Regions from separate parts of the Massilia sp. GER05 genome, predicted to be linked through region 3. Evidence: riboswitches for the same ligand, from Rfam matches in the RefSeq annotation. Region 3 holds a riboswitch; each other region holds the start of a gene.
What was found. A riboswitch is a leader RNA that binds a small molecule or an ion and turns the genes downstream of it on or off. The one in region 3 is predicted to bind thiamine pyrophosphate.

Region 1 (4,080 bases), 2.8 Mb from region 3:
CGCAAGCATGACGGCGCTGCCGGAGACCATCGAGAACCACGCCGCGCAGGGCGTGCTGGCGCTGCACTGGCCGGACGGCCGCAGCGCGCGCGTGACGCACGCGCGGCTGCGCGCGGCGTGTCCGTGCTCGGCATGCCGCGCGCAGCGGCGGGCCGGGATCGAGGTGCCGGAAGACGCCGCCGTGCGCGTGGCCGCCATCGAGCCGGTGGGTGCCTATGCGCTGAACCTGACGTTCAGCGATGGGCACCGGCGAGGGATCTACCCGTACGAGATGCTGGCGACGTTCGTGTGATGTCGGCGTTCGCGTGGGCGGGGGCCGCCCACCCTACGATGTAGCGATGCCGTAGGGTGGGCACCCCGTGCCCACGCGAACATCAATCCGTACGGTGGCACCCCGTGCCCACACGGACATCAGAACGCGATCTCGGTGGTCAATTCCTGCCCGAGATGCAGCTCGTTGCCGGCCCCCGCCGTCACGATGCAGTTCATGCCCAGGCACACGGCGCCATCCATGCGCGGATTGGCGCGGTAAGTCTGCAGGATGTCCAGCGGATCCGGGCCGGGAATGCCCGTCGCCTGGTCGATGGACGGGATCGGGCAGCGCGCGCACGGCTTCACGGGACGGATCTCCACGTCGCCGATCGTGAGCGTCGCGAGAAAATCCTCTTCGCAGGCATCGATGCCGTCGACGACGAGATTCGGGCGGAAGCGGTCCATCTGCAGCGCCGTGCGGCCGGCCGCGACTAGGCGGGCGTTGAGGTCGTCCAGCGACGCCTGGCCGATCAGCAGCAGCGGATAACCGTCCGCGAAACGCGTCCGCGCTTCCACGCCGTTCGTCCACTTGGTGCTCGTCGGGCGCACGACGTCGCGGTGGAAACGCACGAGCCGGCACGAGGTTGCCAGCGCATTCGAAAACCAGTCCGCCGCCGCGTCGCCGCAATCGGCGGCGTCCACCGTGTCGTCCCAGATCTTCACCGTGCGCTTCGGCGCGGACGCGTCCCAGGCGAGCGGCAACACCAGCGGATCCATGCCGGGCGCATGGACGCGCAGCCTGCCGCCATCCGGCAGCGGCCGGAGCAGCGCCATGCGCGGATGCTCGCGCTGCGTGAGGAACTGGCCGTCTTCCGTCACCAGCATCCATTTGCGGTCGTGCACGCCCAGTGCGAACAGGCCGGATTCGAGCACGGTGGCGGACCGGACGGCGATACCGGCGCAGGATTTGATCGGGTACAGCAGCAGATGGGTTAGGAGGGCCATGGATCGGTTCGTTCTGATGGGATCTGAAGAGTCAGGCCGATAGTATGCACCAATCCACACCCGCGGTTCCTGTTTGCCAAGCGCATAAAACCCGCGTACACTCCGTCCCGTCGTTTCGTGGACTGCACGAAACGACGCCAATGCTAGGGGTCCTGCGCCGTCATCAACGGCGTGGGTGAGAAATACCCTCCGAACCTGATCTGGATAATGCCAGCGAAGGGAAGCTACAGAGTCGACGCGCACGTTCGCTGCACGTATTCTCCGCATCTCCTCCAGCTGGATCGCCGATCTTACGGGGAACTTCCAAACCTGCTGCGCGTTGCATTTTTGCCCTGCGATGCTCGCTGTACTAGCGTACAGCTCCGCGTCTCGGACAAAAATTGCTGCCGCTCGCGACGGTTTTGAAGTGCCCCTCAGTGACCAACAAGGAGTGCACTTGAACGCCGATCCGAAATTCCTCTCCGCCAGCGCCACCGTCGACGCCGCCGCCGTCGCGCCGCTGCCCAATTCCCGCAAGGTCTACGTGACGGGCAGCCGCCCGGACATCCGCGTGCCGATGCGCGAGATCACCCAGTCCGACACGCCCGCATCGTTCGGCCATGAACCGAACCCGCCCGTGTGGGTCTACGACACGTCCGGGCCGTACACCGATCCCGACGCCGCCATCGACATCCGCTCCGGCCTGGCCCCGCTGCGCGCCGACTGGATCCGCGAGCGCGGCGACACCGAAGAACTGGCCGGCCCGTCGTCGCACTACGGCGTCGAACGCCTGAACGACCCGAAGCTGGCCGAGCTGCGTTTCAACCTGCAGCGCAAGCCGCGCCGCGCCGTCCCCGGCCGCAACGTCACGCAGATGCACTATGCACGCCAGGGGATCGTCACGCCCGAGATGGAATACGTGGCCATCCGCGAAAACCTGCGCCGCCAGGAATACCTCGCCGCGCTGGAAGCCGCCGGCCCCACGGGCAAGCGCATGGCGCAGATGATCGGCCGCCAGCATCCGGGCCAGTCGTTCGGCGCCAGCATTCCCCGTGAAATCACCCCGGAATTCGTGCGCGACGAGATCGCCAAAGGCCGCGCGATCCTGCCGAACAACATCAACCACCCGGAATCGGAGCCGATGATCATCGGCCGCAACTTCCTCGTGAAGATCAACGCGAACATCGGCAACTCGGCCGTGACGTCGTCGATCGGCGAGGAAGTCGAGAAGATGACGTGGGCCACGCGCTGGGGCGGCGACACCGTGATGGACCTGTCGACCGGCAAGCATATCCACGAAACGCGCGAATGGATCATCCGCAACAGCCCCGTCCCCATCGGCACGGTGCCGCTGTACCAGGCGCTGGAAAAGGTGCACGGCAAGGCCGAGGACCTGACGTGGGACATCTACCGCGACACGCTGATCGAGCAGGCGGAGCAAGGCGTCGACTACTTCACCATCCACGCCGGCGTGCGTCTCGCCTACGTGCCGATGACCGCGAACCGCCTGACGGGCATCGTCTCGCGCGGCGGCTCGATCATGGCCAAGTGGTGCCTCGCCCACCACAAGGAATCGTTCCTGTACACGCATTTCGAAGAGATCTGCGAGATCATGAAGGCGTACGACGTCGCGTTCAGCCTGGGCGACGGCCTGCGTCCGGGCTCGATCTACGACGCCAACGACGAAGCCCAGCTGTCCGAACTGAAGACGCTCGGCGAGCTGACGCAGGTCGCGTGGAAGCACGACGTGCAGGTGATGATCGAGGGTCCGGGCCACGTGCCGCTGCAGCTCATCAAGGAAAACATGGACCTGCAGCTGGAGCAGTGCCACGAGGCGCCGTTCTACACGCTCGGCCCCCTGACGACCGACATCGCGCCGGGTTACGACCACATCACGTCCGGCATCGGCGCCGCCAATATCGGCTGGTACGGCACCGCGATGCTGTGCTACGTGACGCCGAAGGAGCACCTGGGCCTGCCCGACAAGGACGACGTCAAGGACGGCATCATCACGTACAAGATCGCGGCGCATGCGGCCGACCTGGCCAAGGGCCATCCGGGCGCGCAGATCCGCGACAACGCGCTGTCGAAAGCCCGTTTCGAATTCCGCTGGGAAGACCAGTTCAACCTGGGCCTCGATCCGGACAAGGCGCGTTCCTTCCACGACGAGACCCTGCCGAAGGATTCCGCCAAGGTGGCGCACTTCTGCTCGATGTGCGGTCCGCACTTCTGCTCGATGAAGATCACGCAGGAAGTGCGCGACTACGCGGCCGGCCAGGGCATCGCCGCGAACGCCGCGCTGGAACAGGGCATGCAGGTGAAGGCCGTCGAGTTCATGAAGCGCGGCGCCGAGCTGTATCACAAGGAATAAGGATGGTCGAGATCGAACTGAACGGCGCCGCGCACACGCTGCCGGCGCAGGCCAGCCTGCACGACCTCGTGGAATCGCTGGGCCTCGCGGGACAGAAGCTCGCGCTGGCCGTGAACCGCCAGGTCGTGCCGCGCGAGCGCTGGCGCGACACGCCCCTGCAGGCGCGCGACCGCGTGGACGTGGTGCGCGCCATCGGCGGCGGCTGATCCTGAACTTCAAAAGGAATACGACATGACGAATACGACGCATGCGGACCGGCCGCTCACCATCGCCGGCAAGGCCTACAACTCGCGCCTGCTGGTGGGCAGCGGCAAATACCGCGACCTGGAACAGACGCGCGCCGCGACCGAAGCATCGGGCGCCGACATCATCACGGTGGCGATCCGCCGCGTGAACATCGGCCAGCACGCGAACGAACCGAATTTGCTCGACGTGGTGCCGCCGTCGCGCTGGACCATCCTGCCCAACACGGC
Region 2 (4,080 bases), 2.0 Mb from region 3:
AAGTAGCGGAGAAGAGCAGGGTCTGGCGGCGCTTGGGCAGCAGCGCGAGCAGGTTGTCGATGTCGCGCGAAAAGCCGAGATCGAGCATGCGGTCCGCCTCGTCCAGCACGAGGGTCTGCACCTGGTTGAAGCGCACCGCGTTCTGGCGCTGCAGGTCGAGCAGGCGTCCCGGCGTGGCGACGAGGACGTCGACGCCTTTACGCAGGCGCATCATTTGCGGATTGATGCTGACGCCGCCGTACGCGACCATCGTGCGCAGCGGCAGTCCGGCCCCGTAGGCGCGCACGCTCTCGTGTACCTGTTCGGCCAGTTCGCGCGTCGGCACGAGGATCAGGGAGCGCGCCGAATTGCCCGCCACCTGTGCGCCGTCCATCACGAGCCGCTGCAGCAGGGGCAGGGCGAAGCCGGCGGTCTTGCCGGTGCCCGTCTGGGCGGCCGCCATGACGTCACGGCCGGCCAGCACGGCGGGAATCGCCTGCGACTGGACGGCGGTGGGCGTGGTGTAGGACAGCGAAGCGAGGGTGCGCGTGATCTGGTCGATCAGGCCGAGCGATGCGAACGACATGGTGAACGAGGCGGTTTGTAAAAGGCGACAGTGTAACCTGTCGGTGCAGGGAGGGGACGTGGAGACATTCCGGATCAGGTCCGTAAGCGGCGGAACGGGACAGCGCGTCGAATTTTGCGGGGATCACCGGGCGCCGGGATTTCCGGACTTCGCGCGCCTCCTGGCCACTGGCCTCGGTGCCACGAGCGCACCGACATCCGCGCCGGCGATGATGGCGAGCGACCGCTATGTGGGCGCATGGTCGTACGCGGGCGGATGCTACGAGATCGACGACGACGTGTGGGCCTGTGTCATTCATGCCCGCGACGGGGGTGACCGGGTCGTGGCCGACATCGAACGGGCGCTGGTGCGCAGCGGCCGGTTCGTCAGAGACGACGCGCCGGGTTGAGTTGCGGTGCCCAGGTTCGCTGGACCGCGTACAGGACGCGGATGACGGCCGCCGGATTCTTCAAGCCGGCTTCAAGGCATATCGGCGGCGCGCCCGGGCGCGACGACGAGCACGACGGCCCACAGTGCGAACCGGAGCGCCCGGTCGACGGCGAAGACGCAGCAGGTCCAGGCGGCGAGCTGCGCGAGCGAAGAACCGTGGCCGGGCAGTGCGGCGTCCAGCCCGGCGGCGCGCAGCAGCGCATGGGCCAGCGCCATCGCGCAAAACAGGCAGGGGAGTTCGACCCACCGGTATTTTTCGAATAGCTTTTTCATTGCTGCCTTGTCGTGTAAAGACGGTAATGTAGCATGGCTCGCGCGCCGCAAAACACGCCGATTGTCACGCCCCGCAAGTGAACGCGAAGTCCACCTCCGGCGTCCTCCCCGACACGATGTCCGCGATGGCCCGCCCCGACCCGCACCCCATCGTCCAGCCGAGCGTCCCGTGCCCCGTGTTCAGGTACAGGTTCGCGTAGCGCGTGCGGCCGATGTACGGGACGTTCGAGGGCGTCAGCGGGCGCAGGCCGGCCCAGTAGGTCGGGTTGTCGTAGTCGCAGGCGTCCGGGAACAGCGCGCGCACGCGGCGCGTGATCGCGTCGCAGCGCACGGGGTTCAGGTCGCGCGTGTAGCCGTTCAGTTCGCACGTGCCGGCCACGCGCAGGCGGTCGCCGAGGCGCGAGAACACGAGCTTGTGGCCGTCGTCCGTCAGCGAGACCGTGGGCGCCGCGTCCGGGTCGAGGATGGGGTAGGTGGCGGAATATCCCTTGCCTGGATAGATCAGCAGCCGGATGCCCAGCGGCGCCAGCAGCCCGACGGAAAAACTGCCAAGGGCGACGACGACGGCGTCCGCATGCAGCACGCGGTGGCGGCCGTCCGCATCGATGATTTCCACGCCGCGGATGCGGTCGCCTTCGGCCAGCAGGCGCGTGACGGTCGTGTTGTACGTGAAACGGATGCCGGCCGCCGCGCCGTGTGCCGCGAGCTGCGTCGTGAAGCGGTGGACGTCGCCCGATTCGTCGGTGGCCGTGAAGTCGCCGCCGACGAGCTTGCGGCGGACGGCCGCGAGGGCCGGCTCGATCCGCACGGCCTCGTCGGCATCGACCGTCATGCGCGGGCAGCCCAGGTCGCGCATCGCGGCGGCCGCGTGGCAGGCGCGCTCGAATTCCCGGGCGTCGGTGTAGAAGTGCAGGATGCCGCGCGTGAGGCTGTCGTACTCGATGCCGGTGCGCGCACGCAGCGCCTGCAGGCTGCGGCGGCTGTATTCGGCCATGGCGACGATCCGGCGCAGGTTGGCTGCCACGCGGCCGGGCGCGCATTCGCGCACGAATTGCAGGCACCAGCGCCATTGCAGCGGGTCGGCCCGCAGGCGGAACAGCAGCGGCGCGTCGGCGCGGCCCAGCGACTGCACGACCTTCAGCAGGCCGGCGGGCGTGGCCCACGGTTCGGCGTGCGAGACGGAGATCTGGCAGCCGTTCGCGAAGCTCGTTTCCTGCGCGGGGCCGCTCCGGCGTTCGATGACGGTGACGTCGTGGCCGGCTTCTGCGAGATACCAGGCGGATGCCGTGCCGACGACGCCGGCGCCCAGGACGATCACGTTCATGGGTGCGCGACCAGATGGAAAACGGGACGATGCATGCGGCTCCTCGTAAGTGCGACGGGTGGAGCCGGCAAGGGAGAACCGGAGCCGGTGCGCGACCGGAATCCGCATGCTTCCCTTCGCTGGCATTACCCAGATCAGGTTCGGAGGGTGTTTCTCACCCGCGGCCGCGGTGGCGGCTGCAGGACCCCTAGCGTTGCCTTATGGCAGGGAAGATTCTAACACGAGGATGCACGGGGACACCGGCCCGCGGACGGGGCCGGAAGGCGGGCAGGCCGCGCGGCGATCGCGCGGTCAGGCCGTGACGGCGATGGCGGCCGCGGCCGGCACGACGGTGGGCTTCACCGGTTCGCGCCGGTCCTGGCAGGCCACCAGCATGAGGCAGGCCAGGAGCAGCAGGCTCCAGCGTGCGCGATGGTTCATGATGCGCCTCCTTTGGCAGCATCGTAGCGCAACGCCGGGGCGCGCGGCGCGCCGGTCACATCGTCAGAACTGGTAGCCGATGCTCGCGCGCACGACCGGATAGACCTTCAGCGCATCCACGTCGTCGCGCAGGCGCAGGCGCTCCGCGGCGACGTCGCTGGCGAGGGCCTTGCAGACCGTGTTCGACACCGTGCAGCCGACGCTGGCCAGCTGGACGTTCGGATTGCCCTGGTAGAAGACGCCGAGATCGATGTTCGTGGTCCAGTGCGACGAGCGGGCCAGCGCGTTGCCCCAGCCGATGCCCAGGTAGGGCGCCGCCTTGCGGTAGTCGATGCGGCCGGTCAGCAGGCCGACGTCGGTAGCGGAATACGCGTGGCCGTTCAGCGTGAATCCACCGGTGCCGTTCGGTTTCGCTTTCGCATTGAACTTGTTGCCGTTGTAGACGAGACCGCCGGTCAGGTGGAAGGTGCTGCCTTCGGTCAGGTACCAGTCGAACAGCACGTCGAACGTCTGCAGCTTGCCCTTGATGTCGTAGTCGACGCCGTCGGACGTCTTGTCGAAGTTGTGGCGGAAGTAGTTGGCGCCGAAGCGGCCGTTCAAATAGGTTTCCATCGGCACGACGACGTGGAAGCCCACGCCGGTGGAGCCGAGGTCGGCCGTTACGCCGACCTGCGCGTTGGCGGCACCCGCCGCCAGCAGGGCGGCCGCGGCCAGCACGGTGTATTTTGCGAACATCGATAGCCTTTCAGTGGTTGAGGCCGCGATTGTAGCTGCGCACTTACTGCAGTGGAATTGTTGCGCTGCGGTTTGTGGTAATCCCGCCCGGAACGACAATGTAAGCAGGTGTTGCAGCGAATTGTGCATATGCTTTCATTTGATAAACTTCACTTAAACATTACAACGAGGTCATCCTATGAAAGCCCTGATCTTCGGCGTGGCGCTGTGCGCCGCCTCCCTCCCGGCCCTGGCGCAGACCAACGTCTCCGTCAGCATCGGCCAGCCCGGCTTCTATGGCCGCATCGACATCGGCGACTACGTGCCGCGTCCCGTCGTGTACGCGCCGCAGCCG
Region 3 (4,080 bases):
ACGTTGTGGGTGCCGGAATACCTGCGCGAATTCGTCGAGGTGAACGCGCGCGTGCCACGCGAGGACGACCAGCCCGGCATCGCGCGCACGCAGCGCGCCCGCGAGGAGCTGCTCGCGCGCGACCCGCGCGTGCGCGACTTCCTGTTCGTCGACACGACGCCGCTGATGACGGCCGTGTACAGCCGCATCTACTGGGGCCGCGTGCCGCCGGACCTGCTTGCCTGGGAAGCGGAACACGACTACGCGGTCACGCTCGTCGCGGCGCCCGATCTGCCGTGGGTGCCGGACGGGTTGCAGCGCGAGTCGGAGGAGGTGAGGCGGCGCGTGCATGCGCAGCTCGTGGACGTGCTGGATGCGCGGGGGATTCCGTTTGCGCTGCTGACGGGGGAACTGGAAGCGCGGGTGCGGCAGGTGGAAGCATTGATAGGACCACCCGACGCCCGTCGTTCCCGCGACAGCGGCAACCCATGCCGAGCTACGGAATCCGGTCCGTCGGATACAACGCGATCTGTTTAACGGGCAGACTCCGGAGATTCAGCATGGGCCCCCGCGTTCGCGGGGGCGACGAGGTCAGAAGTCGAACTGCGCCGACGCCCGGAACGTCCTTGGCGCGCCCGCCAGCAGATAGCCGCCCAGCGCCGGCGTCACGTCACGCCAGTAGAACTTGTCGAACAGGTTCTCCGCGCGGGCACGCAAGGTGACGTTCGTCGTGCCCCATTTCAGGCCGTACGACGCGCCCACGCCGAACACGTGGTAGTCCGGCACGAACACGGTGTTCTCGACGTCGAACGCCTTCTTGCCCGAGTACTGCCACGTGCCGTCCAGCTTCAGGCCCGGGATCGCCGAAACGGCGTACTGCACCCATGCCGTCGACTTGAACGCGGGGACGTCGGTCACGCGCTTGCCGTCGATGCCCGCCTGGCCCGTGCCTTCCTGGCGCGTGTTCAGCGCCATCAGCGACACGCTCCAGTCCAGCGCCGGCGTCGCTCGGCCCTGCGCGGTCAGCTCGATGCCGCGGTGCGTTTCGCGGCCGTTGCGGACGAACGTGTTGTTCGCGTTCGTGTATTCCAGGCCCTGGCGGATCTGGAACAGGGCGGCCGACAGGTTCAGGCCATTGCCCAGCGCGGCCTTGGCGCCGATCTCGACCTGGTGCGAACGCTGCGGCGCCAGCACCGAATTTTCGTTCGTCGTCTGCATCGGCGCGATGCCGCCGTGCTGCAGCCCGTGGCTGACCGCGGCGTACACGTTCCAGTCGCGCGCGGGGCTGAAGACGAGGCCCACGTTCGGCAGCAGGAACGCGTCGTCGGCGTGCACGTAGCCGGTGGCGTCGTCGACGAATTCGCTGCGCTTGATCTGGACGTGGCGCAGGCCCGCGTGCAGGGTCAGCCGGTTCGTCAGGCTCACGATGTCCTGCGCGAACACGGCGCGTTCCTCGTCGCTGCGGCGCTCGAACACGGGGCCCGTCACGCGGTCGGCGGCGACGTGCGGCGTCACGAGCGGGTTCCAGATATTGCTGTACCCGACGTAGTCGTAGACGTAGTCGCCGAAGCTGTCGTGGCGCTCCGAATACGACGCGCCCAGGGTGAGCGCGTGGCGCAGCGCGCCGGTCGCGAACTTGCCCTGCACCTGCGCCTGCACGCCCCACGGCGACTTGCGCTCGCCCGTGCTCTGGTAATCGTAGACGTCGTAGTCGCCGTTGCCGCAGTAGCCCGGATAATAGCCCGCGCCCTCGTTGCTGCAGCCGTAGGGGAACGCGGTGAAGTCGTCGCGCTTGAACCAGTGCTTGTTGCCGGACACGGTGGCGGTCCAGTCCTGCGCCAGCTTGTATTCGAAGCGCAGGCCCACGTTGCTGTCCTTCGTCGTGACGGGGCGCGTCCACGGCTGGTCGTTCAGGAGCATCCTGGCCGACACGCCGGTCGGCAGCGTCGTGCCCTGGATCAGCTGGAAGCCGGGCGCCGTGATCTGGGCCTTGCGCTGGTAATCCATGTCCAGCTGCAGCAGCGCATCCGGCGTGATCTGCCAGTCGAAGGCGGCCGACACGAACTGGCGGTCGCCGTTCGCGCCGCGCACGTACGGGTGCAGGTCGGCGGCGGCCGCGTTGATGCGGTAGCCGAAACGGCGGTCCTCGAAGCGGCCGCCGAGATCGACGGTGCCGTACAGGGTGCCGCGCTCGGACACTTCCACGGTCGCGGAGCGCAGCGGCCCATTCGTCGGGCGCTTGGTCACGTAGTTGACGATGCCGCCCGGCGTGGCGATGCCGGCCGTGAGGCCCGCGAGGCCTTTCAGGATTTCGAAGCGTTCCTTGTTCTCCAGCGGGATCTGCGTATCGCCCGGGATCGCGAAGCCGTCCTTGCGATAGCTGTAGTTGTTGTCGAGGGCGAAGCCGCGGATGGAGAACTGCTCGGCATAGCCGACGGCGTTGTAGGCGTCGGCGACGGATGCGTCGAAGCGCACCGCCTCGGTCGTCGAGCGGATCGACAGGTCCTGCATCTGCGTGCGGCCCATGGAGATGATGGAGGCCGGGGTGTCGAACAGCGACGCTTCGCCGAAGCCGCCGACGCTGGCGCGGTCGACGGCGATGAAGCGGTTGCCCGTCACGACGACTTCGGCGACGGGGTGGGTGTCTTGTACCTGCGCGCAGGCGACGTGCGCGTACGCTTGCATCAGCGCGCAGGCCAGGATGGAGTACTTCAGTTGACGGTTCATGGTTTGCTCGTGTTCGCGCGCCGGCGATGGGCGCGCTGCTTTTTCTTAAAAGCCGGAGCCAACGGGGGAAGGGCAAACAAGGATGGGAACTGCGTTGCGCTTTCCTTCGCTGGCATTATCCAGATCAGGTACGAAGGGTATCTCTCACCCGGGAAGCGAACTCCCAGGACCCCTAGCGAAGGCGCGAGTGTAGCACAACGCGCCCTGTCGTGATGGTTCAGACAATAGACATGTTGTAAAGCGGATGGTTCCGCGATCAGGCGGCGCCGTCCAGCACCTCGCGCGCCACGTCCAGCGTGACCTCGCCGGTCTCGCCCATGCGCGTCATGCCGTGCGCTTCCAGTGCGGCGATCACGGCCGGGATCGCATCGCGGCCCAGGCCATAGTCGGACAACTTTGTCCCCACGCCCATGGCACGGAAGAAGTCTTCCGTGCGGGCGATGGCTGCCTCGATGCGCGCGTCCTCGTCGCCGCTGTGGAGGTCCCACACGCGGGCCGCATATTGCAGCAGTTTCGCCCGCTTGGCCGCGCGGCGCACGCGCAGCATCGACGGCAGTACGATCGCCAGCGTCTGCGCGTGGTCGAGGCCGTACAGCGCGGTCAGCTCGTGGCCGATCGTGTGCGTGGACCAGTCCTGCGGCACGCCGGTGCCGATCAGGCCGTTCAAGGCCAGCGTGGCCGTCCACATCAGGTTGGCGCGCACGTCGTAGTCGGCAGGCAGCGCCAGTGCTTGCGGACCGTCTTCGACGAGCGTCAGCAGCAAGCCTTCCGCAAAGCGGTCCTGCACCTTGGCCTGGGCCGGGACCGTCATGTATTGCTCCATCACGTGCACGAACGCGTCGACGACGCCGTTGCCCACCTGGCGCGCGGGCAGCGTGTAGGTACGGGTCGGGTCGAGGACGGCGAACTGCGGGTACACGGAGCGCGCGACGAACGCGAATTTTTCCCGCGTGCGCTTGCGCGTGATGACGGCGGCCGCGTTCATCTCGGACCCCGTCGCCGGCAGGGTCAGCACGACGCCGATGGGCAGCGCCGCGTGCACGTTCTTGGCGTGCTGTTCGAGGATGGTCCACGGGTCGGCGTCGAGCATGGCGCCCGCCGCGACGAACTTGGTGCCGTCGATGACGGAGCCGCCACCCACGGCCAGCAGGAAGTCCACGCGTTCGCGGCGGACGAGCGCGATCGCTTCGGATAACGTTTCGACCGTGGGATTCGGCTCGATGCCGCCGAACTCGAACACGGTGCGGCCGGCCAGTGCGGCCATCACGGCGTCGAACGTGCCGTTGGCGCGGATGCTGCCGCCGCCGTACAGCACGAGGACGCGCGCCTCGGACGGGACCAGTTTGCCGATGCGCTCGATCTGGCCGTCGCCGA

Region 1: it holds a riboswitch for thiamine pyrophosphate, as region 3 does, so the genes downstream of both, thiC (phosphomethylpyrimidine synthase ThiC) here and ACL58G_RS14395 (TonB-dependent siderophore receptor) in region 3, are expected to answer to the same signal.
Region 2: it holds a riboswitch for thiamine pyrophosphate, as region 3 does, so the genes downstream of both, ACL58G_RS23210 (D-amino acid dehydrogenase) here and ACL58G_RS14395 (TonB-dependent siderophore receptor) in region 3, are expected to answer to the same signal.

Annotation. Positions count from the first base shown of each region.
Region 1 is NZ_CP178858.1:434,336-438,415, forward strand. It holds gene ACL58G_RS01895 (HEAT repeat domain-containing protein) at 1-11, shown strand, start outside; gene ACL58G_RS01900 (DUF971 domain-containing protein) at 8-292, shown strand; gene ACL58G_RS01905 (MOSC domain-containing protein) at 412-1,257, opposite strand; TPP riboswitch at 1,393-1,496, shown strand; gene thiC (phosphomethylpyrimidine synthase ThiC) at 1,694-3,607, shown strand; gene thiS (sulfur carrier protein ThiS) at 3,610-3,813, shown strand; gene ACL58G_RS01920 (thiazole synthase) at 3,839-4,080, shown strand, end outside.
Region 2 is NZ_CP178858.1:5,234,357-5,238,436, reverse strand. It holds gene ACL58G_RS23225 (DEAD/DEAH box helicase) at 1-565, opposite strand, end outside; gene ACL58G_RS23220 (hypothetical protein) at 774-953, shown strand; gene ACL58G_RS23215 (hypothetical protein) at 1,025-1,267, opposite strand; gene ACL58G_RS23210 (D-amino acid dehydrogenase) at 1,332-2,591, opposite strand; TPP riboswitch at 2,686-2,790, opposite strand; gene ACL58G_RS23205 (hypothetical protein) at 2,883-3,011, opposite strand; gene ACL58G_RS23200 (hypothetical protein) at 3,075-3,746, opposite strand; gene ACL58G_RS23195 (hypothetical protein) at 3,925-4,080, shown strand, end outside.
Region 3 is NZ_CP178858.1:3,207,005-3,211,084, forward strand. It holds gene ACL58G_RS14390 (AAA family ATPase) at 1-516, shown strand, start outside; gene ACL58G_RS14395 (TonB-dependent siderophore receptor) at 571-2,706, opposite strand; TPP riboswitch at 2,791-2,890, opposite strand; gene ACL58G_RS14400 (iron-containing alcohol dehydrogenase) at 2,963-4,080, opposite strand, start outside.